DNA from 3 places in the Arthrobacter sp. Z4-13 genome. Region 3 is predicted to be linked to each of the others. Evidence: riboswitches for the same ligand, from Rfam matches in the RefSeq annotation. Region 3 holds a riboswitch; each other region holds the start of a gene.
What was found. Region 3 has a riboswitch for cyclic di-AMP ahead of M1E07_RS05260 (C40 family peptidase). Riboswitches for the same ligand answer to the same signal wherever they lie in the genome.

Region 1 (5,385 bases), 130 kb from region 3:
GGGCGGGCGAGGAGCTGCAGCTCACGGCCACCCAGTTCGAGCTGCTCCGGTACCTCATGGAGAATCCCAAGCGCGTCATCAGCAAGGCCCAGATCCTGGACCGTGTGTGGGACTACGACTTCGGCGGCCAAGCCAACATTGTGGAGCTCTACATCTCCTACCTGCGCAAAAAGGTGGACGCCGTGCATCCGCCAATGATCCACACCGTGCGCGGTGCCGGGTACGTCATCAAGCCTGCGGAGTAGGCGAACCATGGCGTCACCCCGGGCAACCGGACCGCACCGCCGGAGCTGGCTCAGGCCCGGCACCTGGCACTTGCGCACCCGTCTCGTCCTTCTGGCCATGGCCCTGCTGATCGCGATTTGCGGTGCAGTGGGCGTTGCCAGCTATGCCTCCATGAATGCATTCCTCACCCGCCAGCTGGACGAACAACTGAGCCAGGCGGCGGAGCGCTCCAACAATCCGGGCCGACCTCCGGGCGGGGGATTCAACGGACGCGACCCGCTTGACGCCCGCGGCCAAAGCGTGGGAACCATGAACGCCCGCATCCTGAATGGCCAAGTCACCGGCGGCGGATACCTCACCTCGGACACCACACGCTCTGCGCTTTCCAGTGAAGACAAGCAGGCCCTGCTGGCACTGGTGACGGATGCGCAGCCAGTGGACCGCACCCTGTCATTTGGTGATTACCGGCTGATAGCGGTGCAAACCAACTTCAGTGATGTCCTGGTGACCGGACTCCCCCTCGCCGGCAAGCAAAGCACGCTCACTTCCCTGGTGTGGACGTTTGTTTTCGTCTCCTTGGGCGGTCTGCTGCTGATCGGGCTGGTGGGCACCGTACTCATCCGCCGCACCATGAAGCCCCTCGAACAATTGTCCGAGGTTGCGACGCGGGTCTCGAAGTTGCCGCTCGATGCCGGCGAGGTGGCACTCGCGGAGCGTGTCCCGCCGTCGAACTCCAATCCGGGAACGGAAGTAGGCAGCGTGGGGCACGCGCTCAACCTCATGCTGGAAAACGTGGCAAATGCGCTGCAGGCGCGGCAGAAGATCGAAACGAAGGTGCGGCAGTTTGTGGCCGACGCCTCCCACGAGCTCCGTACTCCCCTGACCGCCATCCGCGGCTACACCGAACTGATGAGGATGACCGAGGATTTCACCCCCGACGGCGCAAAGTCGCTGGCCCGTGTGCAGAGCCAGTCGGAGCGGATGACCGCCTTGGTTGAAGACCTGCTGCTGCTGGCCCGGCTCGATGAAGGCCAGCCGCTGAAGCTCAGCGAGGTGGACCTCACGCAGCTGGTGGTCGAAAGCGTCAGTGACGAAAAGGTGATGGCACCCGGCCACAACTGGCGGCTGCAGCTTCCGGACGAGCCTGTTGTGGTCAACGGTGACCCCTCCCAGCTGCGCCAGGTGCTGATGAATCTGTTGTCGAACGCACGCAAACACACCCCGGAAGGAACCACGGTTGTTACGGGAGTGGCCAGGACAGTGGAGGGTGCTGCGCTGGTAACGGTAACGGACGACGGCGGCGGGATCCCTGCAGGGTTCGTGGACCATGTCTTTTCACGTTTCGCCCGCGCAGATGCGGCGCGTAAGGGCGCGGGAGGCCAGTCCGGGGCTTCAGCGGCTGAAGGGACGAGCGGACTTGGGTTGTCCATCGTGGAGTCCATCGTCGAGGCCCACGGAGGAAGGGTAACGGTGACATCACGGCCGGGGCGCACCGAATTCGCCTTGCGGCTACCGACCCGGTGACCGTAGCGACAAGGCGACGCGCCGCCACCGTGATCTCTGTTACCAAAATGTGACTTGAGCTTCGAATTCCTGTACCGTCGTTTAGGTACGGTTCCCGTTCGGGTCGTATATCCGGATGACGCCAAGCTCTGCCACTTCCCGGATTTCTCTTGAACCAAGGCAGAGGCGGGGGACCCACCGTCCCGGGCACTGATTGCCCTTGGGGTTAAGCCAGCACGTGATCTTTCCGTCTGGCCGGATGCCCTCATCCGAACCCGACAGCTAACTCCGCAGGTGTGAGAGGCGATTCATCATGTTCAAATTCCTGGCACAGCCACGCCCGAAAAACGAGTCTGCACCGCAGGCCGCACCGGAAACCGGCAAAATCCCTTCCCTCGGCAAGCGCGCCGCTGTGGTGGCCGCGTCATGCGCACTCCTCATTGGAGTGGGAGCCGCGGGACAGGCGACCGAATCCAGCATCCGCGTAGCAGCCACCGAGACGCAGGCCGCCGAGGCGCAGTCCAACCTCAGCATCGAGAAGAGCGAGATCACGGCGAAGCCTGCGCCTGAGCCCGCCGCGCCGGAGATAGCTGTAGCCCCGCAGGCTGCCGAGCCCGCACCGGCCCCTAAGCGCGCGCCGGCACCCGCTCCGGCCCCTAAGCCCGCACCGGCACCTGCGCCTAAGCCTGCGCCTGCTCCGGCCCCTAAGCCCGCTCCTAAGCCTGCGCCCGTCGTCGCGGTCAATGATCCCGCCGGCGCCCAGGCTTACGCCGCCGGCCAGCTGGCGAAGTACGGATGGGCTCCTGACCAGATGCAGTGCCTGAAGACCCTGTGGACCAAGGAGTCGGACTGGACCACCACGGCCACCAACCCGAGCAGCGGCGCCTACGGCATCGTCCAGTCCCTGCCGGCTGAGAAGATGGCCAGCGCGGGTGCGGACTACCGCACCAACTACCGCACCCAGATCAACTGGGGCCTGAACTACATCCAGGAGCGCTACCAGTCCCCGTGTGGCGCGCTGAACTTCCACCTGTCGAACAACTGGTACTAAACCCACCGGATACCAAAACACTCAAGCCTTACGGCCCGTCCCTTCCAAAGAGGGGGCGGGCCGTAAGGGCATACTGTGATCCATGAAGTTCACTACCACCGTCCAGGGCAGCGGCAATAAAACCGGCATCGAAGTGCCGGAGCAGGTTGTTAAGGAGCTGGGAGCCGGCAAGCGGCCGCCTGTGGTGGTGACCATCAACGGCAAAAGCTATCGGAGCAGCATTGCTGTGATGGGCGGGCAAAACCTCATTTCGCTGAGCGCAGCCAACCGGGATTTCGTTGGTGTCGCAGCGGGAGACACCGTTGACGTTGACCTGGAACTGGACACGCAGCCCCGGATCGTTGAGGTTCCTGAAGACCTTGCGGCTGCCATGGCTGCGGAACCGGCGGCGCAGGAGTTCTACGCAACCTTGAGCTACAGCGCCCAGCGGCGGTACGTAGAGCCGCTGGGCGAAGCCAAAACTCCGGAGACGCGGTCGCGACGGATTGCCAAAGTGGTGGCGGACCTCAAAGCCGGAAAGAAATGACCGTCCGGCCCGCCTCGTCCTTGTCCACTTGGGCGACGACGGCACTGTAGTCAGGAATGTGCCATACCCCCCGCCGGCAGCGGTCCGGTGTTCGGCCCCCACGGCTACGGTTGGGAGGCCGGCCGCCACGCCGGCTGCGATGCCGGCGGGAGCGTCTTCAAACACCACTGCAACCGAAGGATCCACGCCAAGACCTGCAGCGGCCTTCAGGTATCCCTCGGGGTCCGGCTTGCCCCGGCTCACCAGCTCGGCTGTCACGACGGTGCCCGGCATGGCCAGCCCCGCTGCAGCCATCCGGATGTCAGCAAGGACCCGATCCGCGGACGTCACCAGTGCGACGGCGTCTGCGGGCAGGGCTGCCAGCAGCCGCGCCGCTCCGGGAAGGGGCAGGATGCCCTCGGTCCGGACGCGTTCCATGGCACCGAGTTCCGCTGTCAGCCCCGGCACGTCCGCCCCCGGCGGAGCGAAACGCCTGACGGTATCGCCTGCTTGGACGCCGTGTGACGTTCGGAGTATTTCCTCGATGTCCAGCCCGTAGCGCGACGCGAATTCACCCCACACCTGTTCCACCACTGCGGTGGAGTCCACCAGGGTGCCGTCCATGTCGAACAGGACGGCACGGCAGGTCAGGGTGCGGGCAGCAGCGGGTGTTGAGACGTTCACGGTCCCCATTGTGCTTTAGGCGCCGCGGGCAGGAATGTCACGACGGGTGCCAATGGCCAGTTGGTTTACGGTATGTCAGGCGTTGCGGCCCGGGATGTACTGGACTGCCCACCTGTTGCCGTCGGGATCGGCAAAGTACACGAAGTGGCCCCAGTCCTGCACGTCCACGTCGCTGACGTCTACCCCGTTGCCTTTCAGGTGCTGGTGGGCGGCCTGGATGTCGTTGACCACCAGCTGGAGGTTGGAGCCGGTACCGGGAGGTGCGTCAGTAAGCCCGTCCCCAATGCAAATCGAGCAGGCCGAGCCCGGAGGCGTCAGCTGGACAAAGCGGATGGAGTCCGTTGGCCGCTCATCAAAGTCGGCATTGAACCCCACCTTGTTGACGTAGAAGTCCTTGGCGCGGTCCACGTCGCTTACAGGGACGTACACAAGTTCGAGTTTCCAGTCCATCCGCACAGGCTAGCGGCGGGACGGTGAATGAAAAAGGCTTGAGGACTACCCTGCGATGCCGTAAAGGCGGTCGCCCGCGTCCCCGAGTCCGGGCACGATGTACGACTTCTCGTTGAGCTTTTCGTCGATCGAGGCCAGGACGATGGTCACGTTGGCGTCCGCAAGTTCTTCCTCGAGTTTGGCCAGGCCTTCCGGGGCGGCCAGGAGGCAGATGCACGTCACGTCCGAAGCTCCGCGCTTAAAGAGGAATTTGATGGCTTCGCGCAGGGTGCCGCCGGTTGCGAGCATGGGGTCCAGGACGAAGATCTGCCGGTCCGTGAGGTTCTCGGGGAGACGCTCGGCGTAGGTGATGATGTCCAGGGTTTCCTCGTCCCGGGCCATGCCCAGGAAGCCGACCTCTGCGGTGGGAACGAGTTTGGTCATGCCCTCAAGCATGCCCAGCCCGGCGCGCAGGATGGGGACCACCAGCGGAGTGGGCTTGGTGAACGCGGTGCCCACTGTGGTGCTGACCGGTGTTTCGATGGTGACGGGCTCGGTGCGGACCTCGCGGGTGGCCTCGTACGCAAGGAGTGTCACCAGCTCTTCCGTCAGTTGCCGGAAGACCGGGGACGGGGTGTTCTTGTCCCGCAGGACCGTGAGCTTATGGGCGACCAGCGGGTGGTCCACAACGAGAGTGCGCATGGGTCAAAACTATCACCCGGCTGCTGGTGCCCCTCTGCCGTCAGCCTCCCGCGCCCGTCCGCGAGGAGCCGCCGTCGCTCCCCCGTAAGGTGTCGCCGTCGTTCGTTTCGGAGGTGCCGGGACTGCCCGGAAGCGGGTCCCCGCTGTGGTCCTCGCGGAGGACCGGATGCTCGAATGTGGGTGCCGGGCCGGCGTGCTCCCGCTTCCGCATCAGGTGGAAGAGCCGGTGGGCAAGGATCACCATGCATACCCAGGCCAGCCCCAGGAGCCAGCCGGCCATGACGTC
Region 2 (5,385 bases), 1.4 Mb from region 3:
CACCCCTCTGGGCCGCGCAGGCCAGCCGGCGGAACTCGCCCCGGCGTATGTTTTCCTGGCATCACCGGAGTCAAGCTACGTCATAGGGGAAACGCTGAACGTCAACGGCGGCAGCCCCTCGCCGTAGCGCGCCGGACTTTACAGGCTGACCCCGGCGACGGTGCCCTGCGCAGGATGCATGAGGCACCGCCGTCGGCGCTAGTCTTCGTCCCGGCCCGCGAGCAGTTCGTCAGTGGCGGGGTCCGGCTCGCCGTCGAAGAACTGCGCCAGGACGGTTTTGAAGACGGTTTCCTCGGGGTCTGCCCGCAGGAACAATGTCATCGATGAGTGCAGCTTCCGTGCGTCGATACTGCCGAGGATCTCCTCGGCGGGACGGCCGGAATGGTTCGTCAGTGCCAGGGCGCACTCGAGCAGCCGCGGGCCCAGAATTTGGTGCGCCAGGTACTCCCGGGCTTCTTCGAGGGAGCTGATGGCGTAACGGCGGGATGTGGGACTTTGGCCCAGGCCTGCGATCTGCGGGAAAACGAACCACATCCAGTGGCCGGACTTGCTGCCCATCTGCAGTTCTGCCAGCGCCTGCTCGTATGTCCCGCCGTTGTCCTGCGCGGCGACGAATCGTTCCAAGTCATAGGGTTCGTTCATGGGTGTCTCCTTGTGGTGGTGCTTGGGGTCTGGAGTGCTGCTCAAGGTAGTCGGCAGCGCTGCGCAGCTGGTTGTCCGGGTCGGTCCGCCAGCGGGCAAGGACAACACTCGCGCGTTGCCGGTCGCGCCCGCCGAGCCGTGCCAGGAACGGCGCCACGACGTCGGCCAGCAGGGGGTCTGTCAGTTCCCGGGTCCCGGCGGACCGCAGGAAGCCCTCGATCCGGGTCAGGTCCGAATGGCGCAGGAGTGACACTTTGGATTGCAGGAGGACCACGGCGGCAAGCCGGCGTTCATAGACCGCCTTGGAGCCGGGCCGGGGCTGGCCCCACAGGGCGGACGCGAGCTGTATCACGCCGTCGTGATCGAAGTCCTTGTACTTCCGCAGGGCGTCCCGGATGGTTCCCCGGACAGCGCCAACGGAGGAACCGTAGGAGGCCAGGCGCCCGCCCAGCCGGCCCTCGACGTCGTCCGCCCGGTACCAGGCGCCCTCATTCTGCAGCGTTCGGTCAACGAATTCAGCGGCGGCCGCCACCTGATCCGCGCCGCTGCTCATCGGCGGCCTGCCGAGGCATGCCCGATGCAGAACGGGGTCCACGGCCGTGCCTCCAGCCTGCCTTCCGCAATCGGTTCCCCGCAGACGACGCAGGTTCCGTAGGTTCCCTCAGCGATCCTGGCCAGGGCTGCGTCCACCTGGTCGAGTCCTGCGCTGCTCTGCTTCAGCAGGGCCGAGGCCTGGGACAGTTCGAAGGCGATAGTGGAGCCTTCCGGGTCATGTTCGTCATCCACATTCGAGTCCTGGCGCGCCGAGTTTGCGGAGGCGATGTCTGCGCGGAGGGCCGGAAGGAGGGCAACCTTCCGCTCCCGCTCCTCCTCGAGCAGGATCCGGAACCGTTCAAAGTCGGGCATGGCAAAAGCCTAGCGCGGGGCCAGTACCAGTTCCTGTTTATGGAGTGGTTCCAGGCGGCACAGGGCGAGCTGTACGCTCCCGGAACGGCGGGGTTTAGAGGTGCCGGCCGAACCACGCGAACGTGTCGTTCCATGCAGCCGTGGTGCACGCCGCCGCCGTGGCCTTCAACCCGTCCAGCTCCGTGGCCGCCTGCCAAGTGATACCGCCGCCGAAGCAGTAGCCGGTCATGGCGATGCGCTCGCCGTCAACGAAGTCCTGGCCCCGGAGATACTCCCCCGCTGCCTTGAAGCCGGCGACGTGGCGCTGGGCGCCGGCCTGGGTAAGGGCACCGGGAACAGCGTCACGGTCCAGGTTCGCAGTCCCGCCTTCGCAGCCCAGCAGCAGCATCGCCGCCGCGGTTGCCGGCATGCTGCCCGTGATGAACGCAACGCGTCGGGTGAAGGTTCGCTGGCTCAGTGCACCCGCGCGCTAGTCGTCAAAAAATCCCTCAATCAGGTACTTCTCGTACTTTCCAAGCTGGATCACGGGGCCTCCTCGGGCTGGCCATATCCTCCTCCGCGCGGTGCTTTCGGGCAAGCTTCCGGCTGCGCTTTTGAGTTCCTTTACTGTTTTGTGACCAATACAACACGACTCTCCGGACCGGAAAGTATCTTCCGAGGTCAGGTGCGTGCTATTGAAGAGTCCAGTCGTTTGCTAAAGGCGATAGGAACACCTCGTATGTTACCCAAACGTGACAATGGCACCGAAGTCGGGTTAGGGTCTTCAGGTGTCCCTCCCAAACGGGACATTCCCCTCAGTATGCCGAGCCCTGCCACTGAACCGGGAACCAACGCTTTTCAGCTGGCAGGGACGGGGGAACCAAGTTTCCCGGCCTCACACGAGGCCTTGGGGTTAAGTCGATAGCACCTTCGTTCATTTCGGAATTGCTCCCGGCCGGGTATCTCCAGCCCGAACCCGACAGCTCACCCCGCAGGCATGGGAGAGGCGATCAACCGTGTCAAAAAATTCCATTACCGCCCGTCACCGCGCGACTCCGGACCGCTCAATCGCGCTCCAGGGCTTGGCTGTCTCGGCCAAGTCGCTTGGCCGCCCGGCGCTCGCCGTTGCAGCAGCATCCGGCATTGCCTTCGGTGTGGGCGCCCCGGCCCACGCAGGCGTAACCGGTCCGGACACCACCGATACCACTAACACCCAGGCTTACGCAGCACCGGCTGCCGCAGTGGCTGCCCCCGCAGCAGCTGCAGGCAACGTGCACACGGTTGTTTCCGGCGATACCCTGGGCGCCATCTCGGCATCCAACGGAGTAGCCCTGAATGATGTGCTGTCCGCCAATGGGCTGGCAATCTCCGCGGTCATTTACCCCGGCGACCAGATCCAGATCCCGGGTGCCGGCACCGCTGCCGCAGCTCCTGTCGCTGCTGCCGCTGCTCCGGCCCAGGCCGCGGTAGCTGCCGCTCCCGCAACCACCACCATGAACCTGTCCTACGCCTCCACGGCGCCTGCTCCGGCGGCACCCGCCCCGGCAGCTCCCGCAGCCACCGGCACCGGTACCGGCGCAGCCATCCTGGCGAACGCTTACGGCCAGCTGGGCGTCCAGCAGGACTGCACCGCCATGGTTGAGAAGGCTCTCCGCGCCGTGGGCAAGAGCGTCGGCGACCTCGCCCCGGGCCAGTTCTACCAGTACGGCACCACTGTGGGCACCCCGGCTCCCGGTGACCTGGTCATCACCGCCGGCCACGTGGGCGTCTTCGCCGGCAACGGCCAGGTTGTCAGCGGCGGCGTGGACGGTTTCAAGACCGAAGTCCACTCCATCAGCTGGCTCAGCGGCGCTTCCTTCGTCCGCGTAGCGTAGTCACACCACCCCAACAGGGGCGGCAGACGGGATTGTTCCCGGCTGCCGCCCCTGTTTTGCGTCTGGCCCCTCCTGGCAGCCGGTGTCCCGGCGCCTGGGGTGCTCAAGTGCCGCAGAAAGTCTGGTAGCTGCCGAAGTCCTCCGGCGCTCCCTCGGTGTAGCGTTCCAGCCCTGGCCTTTCATTGAACGGGGCACGGACCACGTCGAGGAGCCGGATGAAGGGATCAAGGTCTCCCTCCGTTGCTGCCGCGAGCGCTTCTTCTACCAGGTGGTTGCGGGGGATGTAGGCAGGATTGGCCCTGTCCATCAGGTCCGCGTCCGGCTGCAGGGCCCGCCACCGCCCAACCCAGGCGTCGAAGGCAGCCAGGTCAAGGACCATTCCGCGGGCAGGCCGGTCATCCCCCCTTGCCGCCTCGGAGAGGTTCCGGAAGAACGAGGTGTAGTCAACTGGTCCGTCCTTCAACAGGGCCACCAGCCCGTCCACCAGCTCTGAGGCTTCTGCAGCCTCGGCGCTCCCCTCGGGGGCTTCCACCAAACCGAGTTTGGTTTTCATGCCGGCGAACCAGGCGTCACTGTATTGCCGGCGGAACATGCCAAGTGCTTCCACCGCGGGTGCTACGGCCTGTTCCTGGTCCTCATTGAAGAGCGGCAGCATCGCCTCAGCGAGGCGGGCAAGGTTCCATTCGGCGATGACCGGCTGGTTGGCGTAGGCGTAGCGCCCGCCTACGTCGATCGAGCTGTAGACCGCGGCTGGGTTGAAGGCATCCATAAAGGCGCAGGGCCCGTAGTCGATGGTTTCGCCGGAGATGGTCATGTTGTCCGAGTTCATCACGCCGTGGACGAATCCCACCAGCATCCACTGGGCCACCAGTTTTGCCTGCGCGGACACGACGGCTTCAAAAAGCGCCAGGTAGGGGTTTTCGGCCTGGGCGGCTGCGGGGTGGTGCCGGCTGATCGCGTGGTCCGCCAGGCGGCGCAACAGGTCCGTGTTTTCCGTGGCCCGTGCGTACTGGAAACTGCCGACGCGCAGGTGGCTGCTGGCCACCCTTGTCAGTACAGCGCCCGGGAGCATGGTGTCGCGGCGCACCGGCCGGCCGGTGGCCACCACCGCGAGGGAACGCGTTGAGGGGATGCCGAGTGCGTGCATCGCCTCACTCACGAGGTATTCCCGCAGCATGGGTCCGACGACGGCGCGGCCGTCCCCGGCGCGGGCGAACGGAGTGCGGCCCGAGCCTTTCAAATGGACGTCCCGCAGCCGGCCGTCCCGGCCGGTCACCTCGCCGAGAAGGAGGGCGCGGCCGTCCCCCAGCAGGGGCGAGTAGCCGCCGAACTGGTGGCCCGCGTAGGCCTGGGCCACCGGCGTCGATCCCTCCGGGACGTGGTTCCCGAGGAGGAGCCGGACGCCCTCCGCGGACCGAAGATATTCCGGATCGAGTCCCAGCTCCCTTGCCAGCGCGTCGTTGAGAACGAGCAGTTTCGGCTCGGGGGCTTCCTCTGCCTGCCAGGGAACAGCCAACTCGGACAGCTCCCTGGCAAAGCGTCCGTCAAAGGTGACCGTTGATTCTGCAGCAGCTGTCATTTATCAGCCCTTTCCCCTTGGTTCGTTTTCCGGTTGATCAGCCATGTGACAAACCAGAGCACAACACCGATGGCCATCAGGCCGCCGGCAATCTGGTACTGAATGACGTTACGGCCCACCCACGGGCCGGCAAGGAAGGCGCACAGCAGGGCGGCCACCACCGGCAGCTGCCCCGGCGAGGTGAAAAACACCTTGCGGTTCGGGTCCCGCTTGCGCCGAAGCACAACGCAGGCAACGTTCACTACCGTGAAGACGCACAGGAGCAGGAAGGCTGTGGTTCCGGAGAGGTTGGCCACGATATTGCTTTCCGGATCGCTGGTTACGTAGAGGATGAGTCCCAGTGCCAGGACGGTGGAGAAGACGATGCCGGCCCACGGTGTGCGGCGCACCAGCAATACTTTCCCG
Region 3 (5,385 bases):
ATCTGGGACGGATGTAGCGGTTCAGGAGGATCACGGACGGGCGGCCCAGGATCTCCTGGGGGCCCACCACGGGGTCGTCCCCTTCAGCCACAACGCTCGCCTTGCCCGTGAGCACAAGCACCAGCGCCCGGCGGAAGGTAATAACCGCCAGCGGTTCATATCCAGCATTCAGAACGAGAGTGCGCATGCACGTACCTCTTCACGGCCGCACCCGTCAGGGGCACGAGGGCCGGCTGCCCTCGGCATGTCCGGGCTATGGATCGACACCACAAGAGTAAACAAAGAAGTGCACTATCAGCTAATAACAGTTGCCGGGGTTGCCGTGTCCGGCCGAAACTCGGTGGAGTGCCCGCCCCTGCCGGGGGTTAACAGACAGGACCCCTGCCGCGTAGGGCAGGGGTCCTGTGAGTGTCTTGATCAGCAGCGCAAACCGCGGCTGCGGGTGTCAGTCGACGCGGATGAACACCGGGCCGGAGCCGACGTTGGCACTGAAGACAACGGTCTGGTTGCCGTTGTAGCCGCCATGCACCGCCTGGCCGTTTCCGGCATAGACGGCAATGTGCGCCATGCCGGCTCCGCCGTCGGCGTAGTAGATGAGGTCGCCCGGCTGAGCCTCGGCAGCGCTCACCGTGCGGCCCAGGGACAGGTAGCCTGCCGGCCAGTCATGGAAGTTGATGCCAACGGCAGCCAGGGAGTTGGTCACCAGCATGGTGCAGTCCTGCGTAACGCCGAGCTGGGCGTAGGCGGCGGACAGGATGGCTGCACCCTTGCCGCTTGCCGAGGCAGGAGCGGCGGGGGCTGCAGCGGCCGGAGCTGTGGCGGTCACCTTGGCGACAGCGGCTGTCCCTGCGGCGGGAGCGGCGGGAGCAGGAGCCGGAGCCGGAGCAGCTTCCTGGACCTCAACCTCGGGCTCGGGTTCGGGCGCCTCAACAACGGGAGCCGGCGTGGTGGTCACAGCAGGCTTCTCGAAGGAAATGGCAATGGTGGAAGCAGCGGAGATCGGAGCCTCAACCGTTGATTCAACTTCCAGGGTGGAAGCCGGAGCGGAGTCACGCTGAACGTTGGCATCGGCGGCGTTGGCTGCGAGGCCGCTGGTCAGGACCAGGCCGGAGGCGGCTGCGATAACAGCTGCCTGGCGTCCTACGCCGCCGGCGTTGTCGCCGACAGCCTTGGCAATGATGGCGAGCGAGTTGGTTTTGGTGACCTCGGCGCGGTGCCGTGCGGTTGCACGAGTAGTCATCAGTTCTCTCTTTCGTTTTCCTTCAAACCGCGTGTAGGCAGCCAAAGGGGACTGGACGCGCCGGCATCTTGGGGGTACGCCGGCACGCCCCGAACGGGGGATGTGGTGATTTAGCGAAAAGCGTGTTTGGGCAAAGAAAAAGCCCTTGGACCGTAAGGTCGAAGAACTAGTTCATGGTGTAGAACGCGGAGGAGCCGGTAGCAGCGGCCGCGTGCAGCAGCGTTCCCTGGGAGGGGTTCAGGGCGCTGATCATCATGCCGTTGCCGACGTAGATACCAACGTGCGCGCCGCCGTTCTGCATAACCAGGTCACCGGGCTGCGGCGTGGAGGTGGGCTTCATTGCCGTCCAGGCGTTGACGCGGGGGATGCTGATGCCGGCCTGGGCGTAAACCCACTGGGTGAAGCCTGAGCAGTCCCAGCCATTGGGGGTGGTGCCGCCCCAGACGTACGGGCTGCCGATGCCGGTGTAGGCGATGGCCGCAATTCCGGAGGTAGCAGCGGAGGATGCGGTCGCTACGACCTTCTCTGCTGCTTCGGAAGCAGTGGTGGCCGTGGGAGCGGTGGCCGCATCCGCGTCGTCGTCTTCATCATCAGAGGTTGACTGGACAGTCACCGGCTCCAGCACGGGAGCGGCGATGGTCTTGACCACCGGGCGCTCGAAGGAAACGGTAGCCGTGGGTGCCGCGGTGACGGCGAGGGCCGCCTGCGCGGACCCGGATTCGGTCGAAGCGGAAACACCAGCGGTGGTGTCCGCTGCATTGGCCGGCAGGCCCATGGTCAGGATGAGTCCGGACGCAGCTGCGATAACTGCAGCCTGGCGACCTACTGTCCCGGCATTGGCACTAACAGCCCTGGACATGGTGTCCAGGGGGTTGGTACGAACCGTTTGCGCACGGTGGCGCGCAGAATTATGGCGTGAAGACACGAAGGTAGCCTCTCCCAATGCCTGCGAGGTGAGCTGTCGGATTCGGATGGGAGTCACCCGGCCGCGCGGCTTCCGTGGAAAGCTTTGCGACTTAACCCCAAGGCCTTCAAAGCTGAAGGCCAAAATTGGTTCCCCCGCCCCTGCCAGACGATGAAATGCGAACGGACCTTGAGCGGTGGCAGAGTTAGGCAATCCGCACAAGAGCGTCAACTTCGGAAAAGTTGACGCGAGTTAGACGGTACAGCAGTTTTGCGTAAATGTCACATTCAGGTCACGGCAGGTCAACATCATTTGAGAGTCCACGGTCATTTGACTAGAGCCAGCCGGTCGGGTCAACAACTTCACCGTTGACCTGGACCTCGAAGTGAAGATGGCAGCCCGTGGAGGCTCCCGTGGTCCCGCTGAGGGCCACAACGTCCCCGCGGGAAACCGTTTGCCCCTCCTTGACGCTGAAGGACGACAGGTGGTTATAGGTGGTTTCCAGGCCGTTGCCGTGATCCACCACAACGCGGTTGCCGCCGCCGTACTGGTGCCAGCCGACGAAGGTAACGGTTCCGGTGGCCGCGGCCAAAACCGAGGTGCCGCATTGGGCTACGTAATCCTGCCCGCGGTGGAAGTCGCCGGAGCCGCCCGTAATCGGGCTGACGCGGTAGCCGAAAGGCGAAGCAGTGCTCAACGCAGCGAGCGGGGCTCCGAGGCTTCCGGCGGAAGCAGCGCGGGTTATGGCACCGGCAGACTGGGCACTCAGCAGCTGTTTCAGCTTTCCGTCCGGGTCCGCCTTGGTGACTACAGCAGAGCGGCTGAAATCGATCTGGGCTTCGGCCTTCGCGGAAACCTGCGGCTGTGGGGCAACAGCGGACGCAGCAACAGAAGCAGCTCCCGAGCCGTCCGTTGCCATCACGGGACTGGTGGCCGGAACGGTCACGGTGAGAACCAGCCCGGCCGCGGCCAGTGCGGCGCCGGCCTTTTGGCCGATTCCGCTGGCAGCAGCGAACTCAGTGATCTGATGGAAGGGACCCCGACGCCGGCGCGCATCACGTTGCGGATCGCGGGGGCGTTCCGAGGTGATGACTTCGACAACGCGCGGTGTCGAAGCAGGGACCGCCGCGCGGCGGCGTCCCCTGGAATTCTGCATGGTCAAGAAGGGTTCCTCTCTGGGTAGCCTGCGAAGTTAGCTGTCGGATTCGGGTCAGAGAGTTCATAGACCCGGTCCGCCGTTAGCAAGCTTCGGCACAGAGATATCCCCGGAGGAATCCTTCACTGGAAGAGGCTTGCTGCTGACGGACTTCACCCCAAGGCAGTCCCCCGGCTGCCGCTTGTGGTTCCCCCGCCTCTGCCAGTTACGACTCGTGCTCCTGATCTGCTGGCAGAGCTCGGCTCCAGATCAGGTAACGCTTAAATATCAACTTCGTTTTAACTATAGAGGCTCATGGTGCAAAGTAACAATTCCGTTATCTTTGCGTAACCCACCTCACATGGGGTAGGGAAACGCCCGGGTGGTTCCCTAGCGGACGGCTACAAAGACGTGCGCGGCCACCTCTGGTGGCAACTCAAGCGCCCCTTCTATGCCCGGAACGCGGACGGATATGTAGTCACCCACCCGTTCCAGCGACACAGCAGCGCCCGGGCGGATGCCGCCCTCATCGAGCTGTGAAAGCAGTTCGGGCTCCACCTGGATAGGTTCGGCCAACCTGCTGATAGTCACAGCCGAGGCGGGCCCGTAGGACTTCATCGCCTCGAGGAGGCTGATGGCTCCATCAGCAAAGCCAGGGGACGGCACGCCGCCCAGGGCCGCCAGGCCGGGGATCGGGTTCCCGTAGGGAGACTCGGTGGGGTGGTTCAACATCTCGTAAATGCGCCGTTCCACCCGCTCGCTCATCACATGCTCCCAGCGGCAGGCCTCGTCATGGACGTAGGCCCAGTCCAGTCCGATCACGTCAGCCAGGAGCCGTTCCGCCAAGCGGTGCTTGCGCATCACTTCAGTGGCGCGCTTCCGGCCCGTCTCGGTGAGCTCCAGATGGCGGTCGCCGGACACAACCACCAGACCGTCCCGCTCCATTCGGCCGATGGTCTGGGAGACAGTGGGCCCGGAGTGGCGCAGCCGCTCGGCGATACGGGCACGAAGGGCAACAATGTTCTCTTCCTCGAGCTCCAGAATGGTCCGAAGGTACATCTCCGTAGTATCGATCAGATCCGTCATCCAGCTCAGCTCCTCGAGCGCAGTACCTTGCGTTGTCCCACCGTATCGCCTTCACTGCGACGTAGTCCGTGGAAGAGCTTAGCCTATTTTGACTTTGTCCGAATAGTTGCCGCTGGCGGCAGTACCGTCTCATTGGCTGGACTATGACGGTTCCGGTTCCCGGCGATACATACCAACAGGGCAGAATGAGGGAGGCCCTGGTTGCAGCCATCACCGGCTGCCGGCCACCAACACCCGTCCGGACCAAAGCCGTGTCCATGCCGAAATTGGAGCACCTGTGAGCGAAACCAGCATCACTATTCCCGCCGACCTGCAGCCCAAGGACGGACGGTTCGGCGCTGGACCTTCCAAGGTCAGGCCGGAGCAATTTGATGCGTTGTCCGCCGCGTCGAAGAACATCCTGGGTACGTCCCACCGGCAGGCCCCGGTCAAGAACCTCGTCGGTTCCGTCCGCGAGGGCCTCAGCCAGTTCTTCCGCGCGCCCGAAGGGTACGAAGTTGTACTCGGCGTCGGCGGCTCCACGGCGTTCTGGGACATTGCCAGCTTCGGCCTGGTGGAAAACAAGGCCCAGCACCTTTCCTTCGGCGAGTTCGGCTCGAAATTCGCCGCAGCCACCAACAAGGCGCCCTTCCTGGATGCCTCTTCCATCATCAAGTCTGAACCCGGGACCCGCCCCTCGGCCCAGGCCGAGGCAGGCGTGGACGTCTACGCCTGGCCGCAGAACGAGACCAGCACCGGCGTCGTAGCCCCCGTGCAGCGTGTTGCCGGGGCAGACGAGGGCGCGCTGGTGCTCGTTGACGCCACATCTGCCGCCGGCGGACTGGATGTGGACGTTGCGCAAAGCGATGTCTACTACTTCGCCCCGCAGAAAAACTTCGCCTCCGACGGCGGCCTCTGGCTTGGCCTGTTCTCCCCCGCCGCCCTGGAACGTGCAGCGCGGATCAAATCCAGCGACCGCTGGATCCCGGATTTCCTGGACCTGCAGACGGCCATCGACAACTCACGCCTGAACCAGACCTA

Region 1: linked by a shared signal. The riboswitch ahead of M1E07_RS04685 (aggregation-promoting factor C-terminal-like domain-containing protein) and the one ahead of M1E07_RS05260 (C40 family peptidase) in region 3 are both predicted to bind cyclic di-AMP.
Region 2: linked by a shared signal. The riboswitch ahead of M1E07_RS11715 (LysM peptidoglycan-binding domain-containing protein) and the one ahead of M1E07_RS05260 (C40 family peptidase) in region 3 are both predicted to bind cyclic di-AMP.

What each region holds. Positions count from the first base shown of each region.
Region 1 covers NZ_CP096459.1:582,119-587,503, reverse strand. Annotated here, with positions in the region: gene M1E07_RS04695 (response regulator transcription factor) at 1-245, shown strand, start outside; gene M1E07_RS04690 (sensor histidine kinase) at 253-1,749, shown strand; cyclic di-AMP (ydaO/yuaA leader) riboswitch at 1,892-2,036, shown strand; gene M1E07_RS04685 (aggregation-promoting factor C-terminal-like domain-containing protein) at 2,042-2,779, shown strand; gene M1E07_RS04680 (HAD-IA family hydrolase) at 2,808-3,968, opposite strand; gene M1E07_RS04675 (glyoxalase superfamily protein) at 4,044-4,418, opposite strand; gene upp (uracil phosphoribosyltransferase) at 4,464-5,099, opposite strand; gene M1E07_RS04665 (phosphatase PAP2 family protein) at 5,140-5,385, opposite strand, start outside.
Region 2 covers NZ_CP096459.1:2,160,246-2,165,630, forward strand. Annotated here, with positions in the region: gene M1E07_RS11690 (glucose 1-dehydrogenase) at 1-127, shown strand, start outside; gene M1E07_RS11695 (DUF1810 domain-containing protein) at 199-642, opposite strand; gene M1E07_RS11700 (DNA alkylation repair protein) at 626-1,195, opposite strand; gene M1E07_RS11705 (TraR/DksA family transcriptional regulator) at 1,192-1,548, opposite strand; gene M1E07_RS11710 (dienelactone hydrolase family protein) at 1,643-1,957, opposite strand; cyclic di-AMP (ydaO/yuaA leader) riboswitch at 2,370-2,540, shown strand; gene M1E07_RS11715 (LysM peptidoglycan-binding domain-containing protein) at 2,544-3,401, shown strand; gene M1E07_RS11720 (protein adenylyltransferase SelO) at 3,505-4,980, opposite strand; gene M1E07_RS11725 (APC family permease) at 4,977-5,385, opposite strand, start outside.
Region 3 covers NZ_CP096459.1:716,245-721,629, reverse strand. Annotated here, with positions in the region: gene M1E07_RS05270 (HNH endonuclease) at 1-187, opposite strand, end outside; gene M1E07_RS05265 (NlpC/P60 family protein) at 446-1,240, opposite strand; gene M1E07_RS05260 (C40 family peptidase) at 1,407-2,099, opposite strand; cyclic di-AMP (ydaO/yuaA leader) riboswitch at 2,170-2,350, opposite strand; gene M1E07_RS05255 (M23 family metallopeptidase) at 2,479-3,300, opposite strand; cyclic di-AMP (ydaO/yuaA leader) riboswitch at 3,311-3,529, opposite strand; gene M1E07_RS05250 (metal-dependent transcriptional regulator) at 3,670-4,365, opposite strand; gene serC (phosphoserine transaminase) at 4,643-5,385, shown strand, end outside.